DNA from 4 places in the Cellvibrio zantedeschiae genome. Region 4 is predicted to be linked to each of the others. Evidence: predicted binding sites of a transcription regulator. Region 4 holds the regulator's gene; each other region holds the start of a gene.
The links. Region 4 encodes PhoB, which activates phosphate uptake and scavenging genes when phosphate is short. Its sites were predicted from a motif close to TGTCATAAANNTGTAACA; they were not measured.
Positions count from the first base shown of each region.

Region 1 (4,391 bases), on a different contig from region 4:
CATGATATACGCCAAGGGAGTGTCGATGCTTTAGCATCACGATTTCACGTCAATATGGAAAAGGCTCAGGCGGTAGCCGCAACCGCATTAAATCTTTTGGCACAAGTTGCTGACGATTGGGATTTGAACCACACCGAAGCAGGTAAACTTTTAAGCTGGGCCGCGCGTTTATATTCTGTCGGCCTGGACATTGCGCACAACGATTATCACAAGCACAGTGCTTACGTTGTTCAGCACGTAGATTTAGCAGGTTGCTCGCGTGTTGAGCAAAGTCATCTCTCGGTGTTGGTGCTAGCGCATCGCAAACGTTTTCCCATTAAACATTTTCCACCGGGCAATGAAGAGCTTATTCATCTGGCGATACTTCTACGCATGGCGGTGATTTTTCATCGTGGAAAAAAAGTGGAAGGCTTACCGCCTATTAACTTATCCGCAAGCAAAAAGAAAATAAAACTGCAAATATCTGCTGCGTGGTTAGAAGAGCATCCATTAACCTTTGCAGATTTGGAAACAGAAATGCGCCACCTGGATGATATTGGCTACACCTTGGATATTGTTTAAATCACGATTATAAAAAAGGCCGATCAATGATCGGCCTTTTTTATGCGCTGAAATTGTTAATGTCGCGATGTCCAGCGATCCAATAAGATTCCCTGGGCATCAATTTCGATTTCATCACCTTTTGGTGCGAGCAATTGATAATTTCCCTCAGCATCCAAAATCCAGGCGTGGGTATTGTCTGAAAGATAAAGATTTAAATCTTCGATCATACGGTCGCGAATTTTTTTATGCTTGATAGGAAAACAAGTTTCCACACGATGAAACATATTGCGTGTCATCCAGTCCGCACTTGAGCATAACAATTCCGGATTACCATTGTTTTCAAAATAGAAAACGCGGTGATGTTCCAGAAAACGGCCGATGATTGAACGCACGCGAATATTTTCCGAGAGCCCGGGAATACCGGGACGCAACTGGCAAACACCGCGTACAATCAAATCAATCTGCACACCAGCTTTGGACGCGGCATAAAGTTCATTTACCAATTCTTCATCGTAAAGCGCATTCATCTTCGCAATAATGCGTGACGGCTTGCCATGTTCAGCGTGTTCTTTTTCGCTGCGAATACGACGCACTATGCCTCTGTGTAAGGTGAAAGGCGCATACAAAAGCGCTTCCATTTTGGATGCTTTACCCATACTGCTTAACTGCAAGAAAATTCGGTAAACGTCGTCACCAATATCTTTGTCAGAGGTCATCAAACCATAGTCGGTATAAAGCTTACTGGTTTTGGGATGATAATTACCTGTGCCCAAATGCACGTAGTAATGCAATTTGCCTTCTTCACGGCGCGCGATGAGCAACATTTTGGCGTGAGTTTTAAAGCCCACCACACCGTAAATAACGTGGATACCAAAACGTTGCAAGCGCTCGGCGAGGGCTACGTTTTGTTCTTCGTCGAAACGTGCGCGCAGCTCAACAATAGCGGTAACTTCTTTGCCAGCTTTGGCAGCGGCAACCAAGGCATCAACAATCGGTGAATTTGAACCTGTGCGATAAAGCGTTTGCTTAATGGCGAGTACGTGAGGATCTGCAGCGGCCTCCCGTAAAAAATCAACTACACCCTGGAACGAATCGAATGGGTGATGTAATAAAATGTCCTGCTTCTGCAAAACTTCAAAATAGCTGTTGGTGCGCTTTGAAAGTTTTGGCATTGCCTGCACAAAAGGCTGAAAAAATAATTCTTTATTTTTGATGAGTTCAAACAAATCGCTGTAGCGATTTAAATTCACCGGACCGTTAATTTTATAAAGATCGCGCTCTTTAATTTCACAGCGCTGCAATAAAAAATCTACCAGCTCGTCCGGACAGGTGTCAGAAATTTCCAAACGCACTTCATCGCCGTATTGGCGATAGGCAAGTTCACCTTGCACGGCGCGCAGTAAGTCTTCGGTTTCTTCTTCGTCCAGAAAAATATCGGAGTTGCGTGTAAGACGGAATTGGAAGCTATCAATTACCGTCATGCCGACAAAAATTTCCGCCATAAAGAAATGGATGATGGAAGAAATAAATACAAATTCACGGCATTGGGTTGTTAGCTCAATGGGCAACTCGATGATATGCGAAAGCGAGCGCGGAACTTGCACAATAGCGCGCCCGGAGCTGCGCCCAAAGGCATCTTTGCCATCAAGCTTTACAATAAAGTTTAAACTTTTATTCAGGATGCGCGGAAAAGGGTGAGCAGGGTCCAGGCCGATGGGGCTGAGCACCGGCAAAACCTCTGACATAAAATAATTTTTGAGATACTGGATTTGTTCCGGCGTCCATTCGTTGCGGCGCAAGACACGTATGCCCGCTTCGCGCAGACTGGGGACGATTTCAGTATTTAAAATCTTGTACTGTTCTTCAACCAGCAAATGCGCACGTTCCGAAATTTGTTCCAGTGTCTGGATTTCGGTAAGGCCATCGGGGCCGAGCGGCGTTTTAGTGGGTAACTCCAGGCGTTCAACCAGACCGCCAACGCGCACCTCAAAAAATTCATCGAGATTGGTGGAGAAAATACACAGGAAACGTAAACGTTCCATCAGTGGTAGCGCCCTGTTATAGGCCTGATAGAGCACGCGTTTGTTGAATTCAAGCAAGCTAAGCTCGCGATTGAAATAGGCGCTGGACACAGTAAACCTCAGTGTTTAAAGCAAATCAACAGCAGAATATGGCACTTAAATATGACGAGAAAAAGACAGGTAAACTAACCTTAGCAAACAATCCGGCGCCTGCACACATTTCACTTTGTTGAATTTAATGCCAGCAGCATAGTAGCTGCTGGCGAAAAACATTATTTATTGCATTTGTAAACGTTAAAGCTCTGCTTACCGTTTTCGATAGTAGAGCTGGGCACAATGGTATCGCCACCCAATCCGGCAGCTTCGTTGCGTGCCAGGTTAGCAAGTTCAGTGGCAACCTTATCGGCATCACGCTTATAAAATCCTACTTTGCTCGTCACGCTCACGGTAACTTCACTCAAGTTTTTGCAACCGCGCACATTTACAGAATTCGCAACGGCGACGCTGCTGGCAGTTTCGCTAACTTTTACCCAGGTACAGCTGCTGGTCATTGCGGCCACGGCGATCAAGGTGAGTGTTAATTTTTTCATGGTGTGATCCTCAAGCATGTTGATGGTGCGACATAGGATTAATTAAAAAATCCCTGGCGCTGTAAAGAAATAAACAGCGGCTACACTAATCGCATGAATCATGAGATGCAACCAATGCCGGGAGTTTTGGGCATTAAATAACAATACTGCGCGAGAATACCAAGAAAGCAGCTTAAAACGACGTGAAACTCTGGTTTGCTGGTGTTCAGGTGGTTATGATGCGGTGCAAACCTTAAGGTTTATTTTGAGGCCAATCTTGGCCTACAGGGAAGTAACGACCTGCCAACTAGTTTTAATAATAAATTGCGCAACTCACCAATGTGTCATCTGTAAACGGGAATTTCTCAGGAGTCCACCATGTTTATCATCAAAGCGATTGTCGGTTTGTTTCACTGGATTCGCCGTAATTTTCGCACCCTTTTAAAATTCAAAATCGTTTTTGCAATTATTCTGCTGGTGATTCTCGCGGCGGGAAAAACCTATCAGCGCTGGGACGATGATCCCGAGCGTGGTGCTATAGCGGTGACTAATGGCGCTAACGGTGAAAATTATTCCACTCCCGTTTACCTTGATCAGGGTTGGAGCGAAGCAGATAGTTTGTGGTTCTACAACACCACCCAGGGTTCGGGCTTGCTGCCCTACGACTTCTACCTCGCGCTTGAGCAAGTGGATTCCACAGAATTGCTGCGTGCAAACAACAACATCGACAAATTCCGTTATTTGCCGCAAAAGCCAACTTTCTTTAATCCTGACGGCTTGGCCGTCGGATTCGTAAAAGAAACCTATCAGGGCAATGACTACATGGGTTACACCTGTGCCGCTTGTCATACCGGCCAAGTGAATTACAAAGGTAAGGCAATTCGTATCGATGGCGGCCCGGCAATGGCAGATATGGTGGGCTTCCTCACTGCCATGGAGAAAAGCCTGGAGCAAACCCAAACCGATCCGCAAAAACGCGAGCGTTTCGTAAAAGCGGTATTGGCGTTAAAAAATAATTACTCCAGCGAAGAGCAAATTCTCAAAGACCTCAAAAAGTGGGGCGATACCATTGAGCTCTACAATACGGTGAACCATAGCCATCTCGATTACGGCTATGCTCGTCTGGATGCTTTTGGCCGCATTTATAACCGCGTGCTTGAGCACATGATTAACAAAGCCCAATTGAAGTTGGCGCTTATGCAAATCACTACGCCTGAAGACAAGCGCATGCTCAACGAAGAGCAAGTGGATGCGATTC
Region 1 covers NZ_BMYZ01000003.1:390,784-395,174, reverse strand. The annotation lists gene IE104_RS15780 (Ppx/GppA phosphatase family protein) at 1-561, shown strand, start outside; gene ppk1 (polyphosphate kinase 1) at 618-2,675, opposite strand; gene IE104_RS15770 (DUF4156 domain-containing protein) at 2,837-3,154, opposite strand; gene IE104_RS15765 (di-heme-cytochrome C peroxidase) at 3,512-4,391, shown strand, end outside.
Region 1: a site for PhoB is predicted at 2,715-2,732, ahead of ppk1 (polyphosphate kinase 1). Genes of this name have one in related genera too.

Region 2 (4,391 bases), on a different contig from region 4:
TTAACTACACCATCATTGGATAGTCGTTTTGAGCAATCGTCATACACCAAAATTAATGCGCGCATTGCATTAAGTGGTGCGGATGAAAAATGGGAAGTCGCATTGGTTGGCAAAAACCTCACCGATGAATCTGTTATCACTTATGCCAACGGCTTGCCCGTTGCAAGCGTGTTAACCAAAGGTGCTGGCTCAGGCTTTTATGCGTTCTATGAACCCGCTAGAAGCGTTGCGATTCAAGGAACAATTAAATTTTAAGACATAGAAATTAAGTTTTTAAAAGCCGCATCTTAAGTTTTTAGATGCGGCTTTTTTATTATTGTCAAATGACAACATAATCATATTTCTATAGCCGGATAACACTGACCGTGGATTTTACCGTGCGTATAACGGGTTATTTGAAAATCTTATCTCAGGATGTTAGCGTTCAACTTTCGACTCGGGACATCCGCCAATGCCAGCAAAGAACACTCAACAATCTACCGCTCTATTACGTGCCCAATTGCGCGTGATGTTGGGTAATGAAATTGCGTTTGGCCCGGGAAAAGCAGATTTACTTGAGGCAATTCGCGATACAGGTTCTATATCTGCCGCAGGAAAAAAAATGGGTATGAGTTACAGGCGTGCGTGGTTATTGGTCGATGCAATGAATCGCTGCTTTCAACAGCCATTAGTCGATACTGCAAAAGGTGGAACAAACGGTGGAGGAACACAATTAACAAAATTAGGCGCACAAATACTGGAAGATTACCGAGCCCTGCAAGCAGAAGTCGCCATCATAACCAATAAACATTTTGAAAAAATGCAGTCTTGTTTACGCAAAATGCCATTAGCTTCTGAATCCGCTACTTAATTTCCATTAGCCAACAATTGACCATCACTCATCACTAGCTGCGTATCTGTCAAGAAATCAAGCTCACGCGGTGAGTGTGTAACGTAAACCATAGGAATTTTACATTCCGATTTAATTCGTAAAAAAAACGGCAAAATCTGATTTTTTAAACGCTCATCCAACGAAGATAGCGGTTCATCCATCAGCAACACGGATGGCGAATATAAAATTGCTCGCCCTAGAGCTACACGTTGTTTTTCACCACCCGAAAGCGCAGTTGCTTTGCGATCCAGCAAATGTTCAATTTCCAATAATTTTGCAACTTCATTTAACTCAAAATGTCGTTCAGATTGAGTAATATTTCGGTAACCGTAAAGCAAATTATTGTGTACCGAGAGATGCGGCAGCAGTTGACCATCCTGAAAAACCAAACCAATCCTGCGTTTGTGCGGTGGACTCCAGAGATTAGTTTTTGCGTCGAAAAGACGCTGATCATTGAGTTGGATATACCCCTGCTGCGGCTTCAACAAACCTGCAATTACCGCTAAAAATGTGCTTTTTCCACTGCCAGATGCACCTAAAATCCCGGTGATAGGAGCTTCTAGTTTTGTACAAACCTGCAAGCAAAAATCATCGCGCTTAACATTAATATCTACATCAAGCACGATGAACTCCCAGCCATTTTTCAGTGCGACGTGACAACACATTACTCAATAACAATGCAAAAAATGCAAACGCCAAGCTGATAAAAATCAACCGCATTGCAATTGCATCGCCATCAATTTGGTGAGTTGCCGAGTAGATCGCCAAGGGCAACGTTCTTGTTTCACCGGCAATATTTCCTACAAAGGTAATAGTCGCGCCGAATTCGCCAAGCGAGCGGCTAAACACCATAATCAAACCAATTAAAATACCGGGCAGCATAAGCGGTAGGGTTACGGTCAACCATACTTTTAACGGGCTGGCACCGAGGGTACTAGCAGCTTGCTCAAGGCGACGATCAATCATTTGCACAGACAATTTTGCCGCTTGTACCATCAAGGGAAATGCAATAATTGCCGAAGCCAAAACCGCACCTTTCCAGTTAAACGCAAACTCAATATTGAAATGATTTTTTAGCCATTGCCCAGCAACACCCTGCGAACCAAAGGTGACTAATAATAAATAGCCCGGCACAGTTGGCGGCAATACCATTGGCATAAATAAAAGAGCTTCAAACGCAGGTTTTGCAAAAAAACTTTTACGCGCAAGTAACCATCCACAAGCAATTCCCGGCAGCAAACACACGAGCGTGGCCCACAGGCCAACCTGTGCAGAGAGTGCGAGCGCTTGCCACTCGGGTTCAGTCAACATAGAGAACACAATCCTGAATAAAAACTAGCTCACCCTAAATCCTTCGACAAGCTCAGGATGAGCGATACCTACTTAATATCCCAACCGGCTCACCAAGAGCTTGTCGAAGAGTATTTACTCAAATATCTTTTCGATTACTCTGTATTTGAGAAAAGCAGGACATGATGTCATTCATTTAAATCTTAATTAAAAATGACAAAGCCGTAACGAGCGAATACAGCTTTAGCGTCATCGCTTTGCAAGAATTCCCAAAAAGCCTTTGAGTCAGCACCCGCATTTTTGGTTAAAGCACCGGGATATTCAATAGGTGCATGGCTCGCAGCGGGAAAAGTTGCCACCACTTTCACTTTTTTGCTCAATTGTGCATCAGTTTTGTAGACGATCCCCAAGCTACATTCTGCGCGCTCAACAAAAGCCAATGCGGTACGAACATCTTCAGTCCCCACAATGCGCGCTGAAGATTTATCCCACCATCCGTAGTGCGTAAGCGATTGCTTGGCATATTTACCCACGGGAACAGATGCGGTGTCGCCTGTACACAAACGTCCGGTAAAAGCAGCATTAAAATTAAAGCCAGCGCCTAAAGTGATCTTAACATCGCTTGCCAAAGGTGCAATCAATACCAAATCATTGCTGAGTAATTTCTTGCGCGATTCACTCACCAACAGACCACGTTTACCTAAATAATCAGCCCAATCATTATCTGCCGAAATAAAAATATCTGCTGGTGCGCCATTTTCAATTTGCTTGGCAAGCGTGGACGAGCCAGCAAAAGATTTTTTAATCGCAACGTCAGGGTGGGTCTTTTGATATGCCGAACTTAACTCAGTTACAGCATCCGTCAAACTCGCTGCGGCATAAACATTTACCTCTCCAGCCGCTGCCCAATTACTCAACAAACCCAGAGTAATTACACACAATAATTTTATTTTTGCCTTCAAAAAGGCACCGCTTTTGGGCAACACCAACAAAGCTTGCATCATTTTATTCCTCATTTTTTACATCAATTAATCAATAACGTCATTTCTAATAGATCATCGATGTATATGGTTGTATATATCGATTAACAATGTCAACATCCGCCCCCGATATTTCATTCAAATGACAATCGGAGACTTGAACAATGCGTCAATTAGCAAAACTCTCACCCTGGTTTTTAGTATATTCATCGCTCGCTGCCCCCGCATTCGCAGTGGACGCCACCACTGAACTACTCGCCCAAAAAGGTGTTATTACTGCCGAAGAATACGAAAAAATTAAAAAAGCACAAAACTCACAAGCCACAGTTGATATGAGCGATGGCTTAAAAATTGTGAGCGGCGATAAGAATTTCAGTGCGCAAATCGGCACCATGTTGCAATTAGATGGAGTCAATTACAGCAGCGATATTAAAGATGTTGCAGGGCGAGACCTCGCTAACGCTGGCTCTGAATTTCGCCGCGTACGCTTATCGATTAACGGCACTTTGTACAACAGCTGGGATTACAAAACTGAAATTGATTTTGCCAATGGTTCACAATTAATTGATGGCTTTGTCACCTATCGCGGCTTTAAAACCTCCACGCCAATTCAATTAACCTTCGGCCACTTTAAAATTCCGTTCAGTCAGGAGTCTTTAGCCGCCGATAAAGGTTTAACCTTTATGGAGCGTTCACTGCCCAATGCATTTTTAAATGCACGCGCACCTGGTGCCATGATTTCTGCGGGCAAAGATAATTGGAGCAGCGCGTTTATGCTGTACGGCGAACAAATTTCTACCGCTGCCAGTGCAGTAAGTGATGAAGGTGGCGGCGCAGCTTTCCGTACCTCCTGGGCACCTTTAATTGGTCCCGGTGGCACATTTCATTTAGGCGCATCTCTCGCAACGCGCGCGCCGAGTCAAAATAATACGGCATCAACAACGACACCTATTACTTACAGCGATAGCGTGCGCTTCCGCAGCAAACCTGAATCCAACATTATTGAAACTCGCTTGGTGGACACTGGCAATATTGCCAACGCCGAACGCACTGATTTGTGGGGGTTAGAATTGGGGGGGAGCTTTAAAACCTTGGGCTTTAACGCGGAATATATTGATACCACCGTACACCGCAAAAATAATTTGGACGATGTTCATTTCAGTGGCTGGTTTGCGCAAACTAGTTGGAGCATTACGGGAGAACAACGTACCTATAAAGGCGATAAAGGTTTATTTGATGGCATCAAGCCT
Region 2 covers NZ_BMYZ01000001.1:299,905-304,295, reverse strand. The annotation lists gene IE104_RS01405 (TonB-dependent receptor) at 1-255, shown strand, start outside; gene IE104_RS01400 (winged helix-turn-helix domain-containing protein) at 452-850, shown strand; gene IE104_RS01395 (molybdenum ABC transporter ATP-binding protein) at 847-1,494, opposite strand; gene modB (molybdate ABC transporter permease subunit) at 1,487-2,182, opposite strand; gene modA (molybdate ABC transporter substrate-binding protein) at 2,365-3,165, opposite strand; gene IE104_RS01380 (OprO/OprP family phosphate-selective porin) at 3,306-4,391, shown strand, end outside.
Region 2: a site for PhoB is predicted at 3,272-3,289, ahead of IE104_RS01380 (OprO/OprP family phosphate-selective porin). Genes of this name have one in related genera too.

Region 3 (4,391 bases), on a different contig from region 4:
CATGGTTCCAAATATGATCTGGCTGGCCGTGTATACACCGGTGTTCCTGCTCCGCTCAATCTTGAAGTGCCCAAGCATTTTTACGAGAGCGAAAATGTTGTAATCATCGGCGAAGACCAGGGGGCATAAGATGAATTGGTTAGTTAGTTTGTGGACTTGGGTTGATAACCGCCTCCCCGTACAAAAAGCTTGGGATACCCACATGGGTAAGTATTATGCGCCCAAGAATTTTAACTTCTGGTATTTCTTTGGTGTTTTGTCGCTGTTGATTCTGGTTAACCAATTGGTGACTGGTATCTGGTTGACCATGAGTTACACCCCTACCGCCGAAGGCGCGTTTGCCTCTGTTGAATACATCATGCGCGATGTGGATTACGGTTGGTTGTTGCGCTACATGCACTCCACCGGTGCTTCTGCATTCTTCGTTGTTGTTTACCTCCATATGTTCCGCGGTTTGATGTACGGTTCATATAAATCTCCACGCGAATTGGTGTGGATCTTCGGTATGACTATCTACCTGGCACTTATGGCCGAAGCCTTTATGGGTTACGTATTGCCATGGGGTCAAATGTCTTACTGGGGTGCGCAAGTAATCGTATCTTTGTTCGGTGCTATTCCTGTTGTAGGTGAAGACCTTGTTCAGTGGATTCGCGGCGACTACCTGATTTCCGGTATTACATTGAACCGTTTCTTTGCTCTGCACGTTGTTGCTTTGCCGATTGTATTGTTGGCGTTGGTTGTAATGCACATTTTGGCATTGCACGATAAGCACGTAGGCTCAAACAACCCTGACGGTGTTGAGATTAAAAAATACAAAGATGAAAACGGCATTCCATTAGATGGTGTTCCTTTCCATCCTTTCTACACCGTGCATGACTTGGTTGGTATCAGCGTATTCTTATTTGTGTTCTGTTTTATTTTGTTCTTCATGCCAGAAGTAGGCGGTTTCTTCCTTGAGCACGCAAACTTTGAAGAGGCGAACAATCTTAAGACTCCAACGCACATTGCACCGGTTTGGTACTTCACACCTTTCTACGCTGTATTGCGTGCGGTAACCATTGAAATTGGTCCATTGAACGCTAAGTTCCTCGGCTTTGTGGCTATGGCTGCGGCGATTGCAATTCTGTTTGTGTTGCCATGGTTAGATCGCAGTAAAGTGAAATCCATCCGTTATCGCGGTTGGATTCCACGTGTTGCTTTGATGAGCTTTGCCGCTATGTTCGTTGTGTTGGGATACCTTGGTGTACAAGCTCCAACTGAAGGTCGTACCTTCTTGTCGCAAATCGCAACTACTTTCTATTTTGCTTACTTTGTGACCATGCCAGTGTGGACAACCACTAAGGTAGAAAAAGCGAAATCAAAAGTATCCTTTGTATTGTCGGGTGTATTCGCGATTATTTTTGCGGCTATGACAATCACTTACATCAAAGCTGAAGTGCCTGCGCTCTTGTTAGTGTTCTGTGCATTGCTTGCAGTGATTTTTGCTGTGTTGCCATTGCTTGCAGCGCGCGATAAAGATTTGCCAGAACCAGAGCGCGTACAAGCTAAAGGTTTGCCATTGCCAATCGTATTGGGTGGTTTGGCGTTGTTCTTGATCCTTGCAATCGTACCGATCAAGGCTGTTGCTAACACCGGTAACTTTGAATGTGGCGCAATTCCTTGCGATAAGTTTGAAGCAGATTTGAAAGACAAAGAATCTTTGCAGCGCGGTGCAAAATATTTCACTAACTACTGCATGGGCTGTCACTCTGCTAAATATTCACGTTTTGAGCGTGTGGCTGACGATTTGGAAATTCCAAAAGATGCAATGGAAGGTAACCTGATTTTGGGTGGCCAACGTATTGGTCAATTGATGGAAATTGCAATGCGTCCGGCGCAAGCAAAGGTTTGGTTTGGTGTTACACCGCCTGATTTAAGCTTGGAAACCCGCGCACGTTCACCAGAGTGGGTTTACACCTACCTGCGCAATTTCTACAAAGACGAGTCTCGTCCTTGGGGTGTAAACAACCGTGTATTCCCTAACGTAGGTATGCCTCATGTTCTGATTGGCCCACAAGGTTTGTTGGAGTGTGGTCCTGGTCCAAAATTGAATCATCACGGTCATGCTGAGCGCAACTCAATTGGGCAAGTGGAAATTGATGAGCACTGCGGTGGTTTGGTTGAAGGCGCGATCAAAGGCTCAATGAAAAAAGAAGAATTTGATCAAGCGGCATACGACCTCGTAAACTTCATGGTTTACCTGGGTGAGCCAGCAGCAACTCACCGTGAAGATATGGGCAAGCGCGTTTTGCTCTTTATCCTGATCTTTGCGTTGTGTGCGTACTTCCTGAATAAAGAATTCTGGCGAGATATTCACTAGGATTGACTAGAATCGGAAGCGAAAAAGGGCGACTATAGGTCGCCCTTTCTTTTGGGTGTTAATCTGGTTTTCGCTTTTTCTTTTGTTGTGAGTTTGCTATGGAAATGACATCGAATCGCCCTTACTTGTTGCGCGCCATTTACGAGTGGTTGGTCGACAACAATTGCACACCTCATCTGGTTGTGTTCGCTAATGTTCCCGGTGTTGCAGTACCGCAACAACACATTAATAAAGATGGGCAGATTATTTTAAATATTGCGCCTTCTGCAGTTAAGGATTTATTTATCGCCAACGAAGCGGTTTCGTTTAGTGCGCGCTTTAGTGGTGTGGTGAATAATATTTATGTTCCGTGCGGAGCTGTATTGGGAATTTATGGCCGTGAAAATGGGCAGGGAATGATGTTTGAATTAGAGGTTCCGCCAACTCCGCCGCAGCCGCCCGAGCCTGCGCCAACCAAGCCTGATAACAGTGGCGATACTCCCAAAAAATCTTTCCTCAAGGTGGTGAAATAACCGCCGCACAATTGTGACAAATTTACGAACAAAGTGGTTTCAGTCATAAACTTGTCACAATTGGTTGATACATTGAGCGTCAAGGGTGAGGCAGGCTCACCTTTAAATTTACGTCACCTTTCCTAAAGGAAACGCTCAATGAACGCTAACAAATTTATTAAAGGATTGGCGCTTGCCGGTTCTCTTATTGGTTCCATGACTTGTGCAGTTGCCGTACAAGCAGCTGTAGATTCAAAATTGCCAGAATACAAAGTTGCTACCGGTGTTTCTGGTAGTGTGAACAGTATTGGTTCAGACACTTTGGCAAACTTGATGACCCTTTGGTCAGAAGACTACAAAAAATTATATCCAAACGTAAATATTCAAATCCAAAGCGCTGGTTCTTCTACTGCGCCACCAGCCTTGACTGAAGGTACTTCAAATTTCGGCCCAATGAGCCGCGCAATGAAAGAAGCGGAAGTACAAGCATTTGAAGCTAAATACGGCTACAAGCCAACCAAAGTACCGGTTGCTATCGACGTTTTGGCTGTTTATGTAAACAAAGATAACCCAATCAAAGGTCTTTCTATTGGTCAGGTAGACGCCATTTTTTCTGCAACCCGTAAGTGTGGTGGCGAGAAGGATTTGGTTAACTGGGGTGATGTAGGTTTGACTGGCGCGTGGGAAAAACGCGGTATTTCTCTGTACAGCCGTAACGCTGTATCAGGTACTTACGGTTACTTCAAAGAAGAAGCGTTGTGTAAAGGTGACTTCAAATCGACTGTAAACGAACAACCAGGTTCTGCATCAGTGGTACAAAGCGTGTCTGAATCTATCAACGGCATTGGTTACTCAGGTATTGGTTACAAGACTTCTGGCGTGCGTGCATTGCCAATTTCTAAAACTTCTTACTCTGAGTTGATTCCAGCAGATGCTGAGCACGGTTTGGATGGTTCATACCCATTGGCTCGTCAGCTGTACATCTACGTGAACAAAAAGCCAAACCAACCATTGGATAAGTTGCAGCTTGAATTCTTCAAGTACGTATTGTCTAAACAAGGTCAGCAAGCAGTTGAGCGTGATGGTTACATCCCATTACCAGCTGATTTGGCAGAGAAAACCTTGGCCAAGCTGTTGAAATAATCTGCACAGTTTAGGCTTTGAAAAAACCGCTGCATGTCAGCGGTTTTTTTATGCTGTTGATGAGCTAATACAAGGAGCTGTAACAAATCTGTCATCTACGGCTGTTAGTATTTTATGTGCCAATACCTCAGTAGGTGAATTCTTATGTCCCAACCTGTTTCCATCGCTGCCAAGACATCAGAATTGATGCCAAACGCGGAGCAGCGCGCCAAATTGCGTCGCTGGCGCAACATCAAAGATAAAGTATCGGGTTACGGCATTATGGTGGCCGGCATAGCCGTCGTTGCATCGCTGGCGTTGATTTTCGTCTACCTGTTTTCAGAAGTTATTCCACTATTGCGCGGTGCTTCAGTCGATGTCGAAAAAACCTATTCCTTACCGGTGAATGAGCAAGTTGC
Region 3 covers NZ_BMYZ01000001.1:531,438-535,828, forward strand. The annotation lists gene petA (ubiquinol-cytochrome c reductase iron-sulfur subunit) at 1-129, shown strand, start outside; gene IE104_RS02400 (ubiquinol-cytochrome c reductase) at 131-2,359, shown strand; gene IE104_RS02405 (ClpXP protease specificity-enhancing factor) at 2,458-2,871, shown strand; gene IE104_RS02410 (PstS family phosphate ABC transporter substrate-binding protein) at 3,010-3,993, shown strand; gene IE104_RS02415 (ABC transporter permease subunit) at 4,138-4,391, shown strand, end outside.
Region 3: a site for PhoB is predicted at 2,913-2,930, ahead of IE104_RS02410 (PstS family phosphate ABC transporter substrate-binding protein). Genes of this name have one in related genera too.

Region 4 (4,391 bases):
TGATGGAAATTAACAGCGGTTCCATCTCCAATTCTTTTTGATTGTGCCCTGCCTCGGTGGTTTCCAATTTTGATAAAACGAGCAAGTCGTTAATCAATAGCGACATGCGTTTGCCTTGCTGCAAAATTTGCTGCAAAGGTTTATCCCACGCGGGCATGCTGTTGTTATCAGAAATGGTTTCAATGTAACCATTGATTACCGTAAGCGGTGTACGCAATTCGTGCGAAACATTGGCCACGAAATCCTGACGCATTTGCTCAAGGTTGTGCACTTGCGTGATATCGCGAATCACAATCAAACGCTCTTGTTGCCCGAAGCGCGTAATCTGGATTTGCAATTGCTTATTGGGGTGGCGTGGCGAAGGTAAATCCAAAGGCTCCGCGTAATCGCCCGTTTCAAAGTAGTGAACGAATTTAGGATCGCGAATAAAATTGATGACCGATAAGCCCTGGTCTTTAGTGCGGAAACCAATCATGCGTTGCGCAGCAGGATTCCAAAAATCCAGATGGCCGCGCCAATCCAAAATGATGATGCCGTCTTTTAAGGCAGACGTAATTTCCTGAATGCGTTTAATAACAGCTTGCAGATTTTCTTTCTCGATTTGTTGCTGGCGTTGCAGGTTGTACATGTTGTCGAAGATTTCACCCCACAAACCGCTCGACTCCGGGGGCGCATCAGTACCTTTGATCAACCATTTGTTGAGGCGATACATTTGGTAAAAGAGCCAGGCGAGATAGAGGCACAGGCCGGTAAACAACAGCCACCACTGCAAGCCAAACAGAACGCCGTAGCCAACGCAAATTACAAAAATAATGAGCAGGCGGCGCAGCTCAATTTTAAAACCGGTCAAAAACAAAAGGTTGGCCTCGCGAGTGTGGAGCAAAAAGCAGCCAGGGCTGCTTTAGTGAAGTCGCATATTATGCTTAAGCTTCTATTTTAGTCGAGAACCTGTAGCCGGTGCCGCGCACGGTCTGCACCAGATCTTCGTGGCCATCAATACTCAGGGCTTTGCGCAAGCGACGGATATGTACGTCTACGGTACGCTCTTCCACATAGACATTGCCTCCCCAAACGTGATCCAGCAACTGGCCACGGGTATAAGCGCGCTCTTGGTGAGTGAGGAAAAATTCCAACAGGCGATATTCAGTCGGGCCCATATCCAGTGATTGGTCATGGATGGTAACGCGGTGGCTGGAAGGATCTAAACACAGACCTTGCACGATAATCGGTTGGCCAGAAATTTTAGGGTCAGCGCGGCGCAATACGGCTTTTAAGCGCGCAACCAATTCACGGGGAGAGAACGGCTTGGTGATGTAATCATCGGCACCGACTTCCAAGCCCTGGATTTTGTTGTCTTCTTCACCCTTCGCGGTGAGCATGATAATCGGGATGTCAGCAGTCACTTCATCGCGCTTTAAACGGCGCGCCAGTTCAATACCGCTGGTGCCGGGCATCATCCAGTCGAGCAAAATCAAATCAGGCTTTTCATCCACAATCAGTGCATGGGCATCCTGCGCATTGCTGGCTTCAATACAATCGTACTCAGCCATTTCCAAGGCTACACGCAACATATCGCGAATAGCGGATTCATCATCGACAATTAAAATTTTACGTCCTGACATAAGGTTCTGCTCTGAAAGACTCACTGGTTTGTGAAACTATTGTTGCAGTCTATTTAATAAAGAGTTTGTTACACATTCGTGACACTTGCACTTATTTTGTCGATAAGCGCCACATTTCTTTCATAAATTTGCCGAAAATACCGGCTTGAGCGGCCGAGGTTCCTTTTTTGAGCTGATGAAGTCTCGTTTAAAAATGATGCTAAGATGAATTCGGCTATGCGGTTATAACAATGAAAAGCCACTGGAATCGGCAAAACCTGACTTTAAATAACAAGGAACATCTGGATATGAAAAAACTACTGACATTTTGCCTTGCTTGCTATTGCTTCGCCCTGCCTGCCTCTGCGATCGAACTCACCGATAAAAACTTCCTCAATGTGAACTCCTGCTTTAGCGGGCCTTTTGCAAGCTTTGATAGCTGGCGAGCGTTCCTCGCCCAACATAAACCCGGCGCCGCCGAGCGCATGGCTAAACCTGAAAACAAACAGGTGGAAGAGGGTTTGCGCAAGATGTTTGAGCATTATCAAAGCGCCGTAGTATGTGAAAACTTTGATTATTTGGTGGATGGCATTTTGGTTCGCGGCTTTTATGTTGCACCCAAACCTGTCGCAACACAGGACAAGGCCTCTGCTAAACAACCCAAACTACCCCTGCTGATTTTTAACCGTGGCGGCAATGGCGATTTCGGCGCTTCGGTATTTGGCTACATTATGATGAATTTCTTCCCCATGGCTGAGCAGGGGTTTGTAGTGATTGGCAGCCAATACCGTGGGTTTATCAAAGGCATTCCCAATTCAGGTGAGGATGAGTTTGGCGGTAAAGACCTGAGCGATGTACTCAAACTGGTGGAGTTGGCAGGTGCATTCCCGCAGGTAGATAGCAAGAAAATCGGCATGTATGGTTTTAGCCGTGGCAGCATGATGACCTATATGGCGGCCAAACAATCACCTAAAATTTCGGCCATAGCCGTGGCTGGTGGAGTGGTTGATCTCGCGGCGGAATTAAAATTTCGGGCAGAAATGGAAAATGTCTACAAAGACCGAATTCCTAACTATGCCATCCAAAAAGAACAGGCTTTAGCAGAGCGCTCGGCGCTTTTATGGGCAGATAAAATTCCCAAATCCACACACATTTTGTTGTTGCACGGTGGTAACGACGAGCGGGTTGATGTAGCCAACGCAAAAGCAATGGATAAAAAACTTACCGAGCTTAAGCATCCGCACAAGCTTGTTATTTATGAAGGCGATAACCATTCGATTGGAAATCATCGCAAAGAAATGCAGGATGAATTGGTGGCTTGGTTTAAAGATAATTTGACGAACAAAAAGCCTTAAGAGAATTGCTATTTCCGCGCACACTGAATTTGTCGAAATTTAAATCTTCGATTAACTCAGTGTGAGCGATACGGTTTTCAACAAATTACTCAAACACTTTCCGCGCTTTAAACAAAGCTTCTAAATATTCCATATTTTCTGATTCATGGCGCAAATCAGTTTCGGGAACTCCTTTATTCGCTGCGATGCCTGCAACCCTACCCTGTTTGTGAAAAACCTTTTGTTTGGCGATGGGGTCTTTGTACGCATCTTGCGGAGAAATAATTTTCCAACCTTTGCTGCGCAAACGCGCAATTAAATCAGGTAAGAAAAGTGTGGCAGCATCATTTTCATGAAGTAAAAGTACATGTCGTGGGGAGCGCTTTAAGGTTTTTTGGGCGATAGCATCGTAAAACTCAATTGATTGCTCCAGAGTGTCTACATAAAGCGCGCTGGCTTTTTTGTAGTCGATAGTTTTCTTTTCTTCCGCAGCCTTGGCCAAAATTCCGCTGATCGCCCAATCAAAATTATCCACGGTCACATAGCCATCCTTGTAACCCAATTCGCCCAAACCGGCTTGCAACTTTTCAACCGCGCTAGCATCCGCACCGTAATTCAAATAGGGAAAACGATGAAAAGGCAGGCGATTATCAAAATCTTTGAGAATGAGATGTGCTTTGTAGGCATCACTCAAATAATCATTCACGCCCAATTTGGCTGCCGACGAATGGCTGTGGCTGTGATTGGCGAGATGAAAACCCGCTTGCGTGTATTGATGAAGGCGGTTTTTGTTTTGCTCGGTAATATTGTTGGTTGTGACGAAAAAAAGTGCATCGGGAACCTTGGCATCCTGCAAAAATTTTATGAGCTTGTTGGTGCGTTCCGCGCCCGTCATGAGTGCGCTGTCCCCCAAGGGCGCATCGTCAAACGTCAGTGCAATTTCACGCGCGGACGTTTGCATTGCTGCACACAAACACAATGTTGCCAACGAAAAACGAATCAACAAACTCATAAATATCCTTACTTTAAAAATCAGTTATGGAAGCAAAAGGTCATTCTGCCTTTTTTGCTGGCGTTTGTGTGGATAATTCTTTTGCTGTTTTTATCAAGCGAATAAATTCAGCGCGGTAGCAACCTTCATCACTGCCTTCACCAGATTTTGCCAGTGCGATAACTTGATCAAAACCGTAGTTGTTCATGTAGCTGTTGTCTTTTAACAGCTGGCCAAAACCGGCGACGCTGACTGCGAAGCGAAAATCTTCGCTGCTTTTATCGAGGCTGGTTTTGTTGTTGCTAATGAGCAATGGTTCTTCCAGCAAAATGCTTTTGTCTGCATCAGGTTTTTTGTAGCGAATGCGCAAGAAACCAAATTCGTTGCTTTTTGCAGCTTTGGTGTCAGCGGCTTTTTCGTAACGATGTGGATCAATCAAGGTTGGTTTGCCCACAGGTGTTAATT
Region 4 covers NZ_BMYZ01000005.1:53,206-57,596, reverse strand. The annotation lists gene phoR (phosphate regulon sensor histidine kinase PhoR) at 1-883, opposite strand, end outside; gene phoB (phosphate regulon transcriptional regulator PhoB) at 924-1,622, opposite strand; gene IE104_RS18450 (alpha/beta hydrolase family protein) at 1,910-2,956, shown strand; gene IE104_RS18445 (polysaccharide deacetylase family protein) at 3,042-3,947, opposite strand; gene IE104_RS18440 (vWA domain-containing protein) at 3,988-4,391, opposite strand, start outside.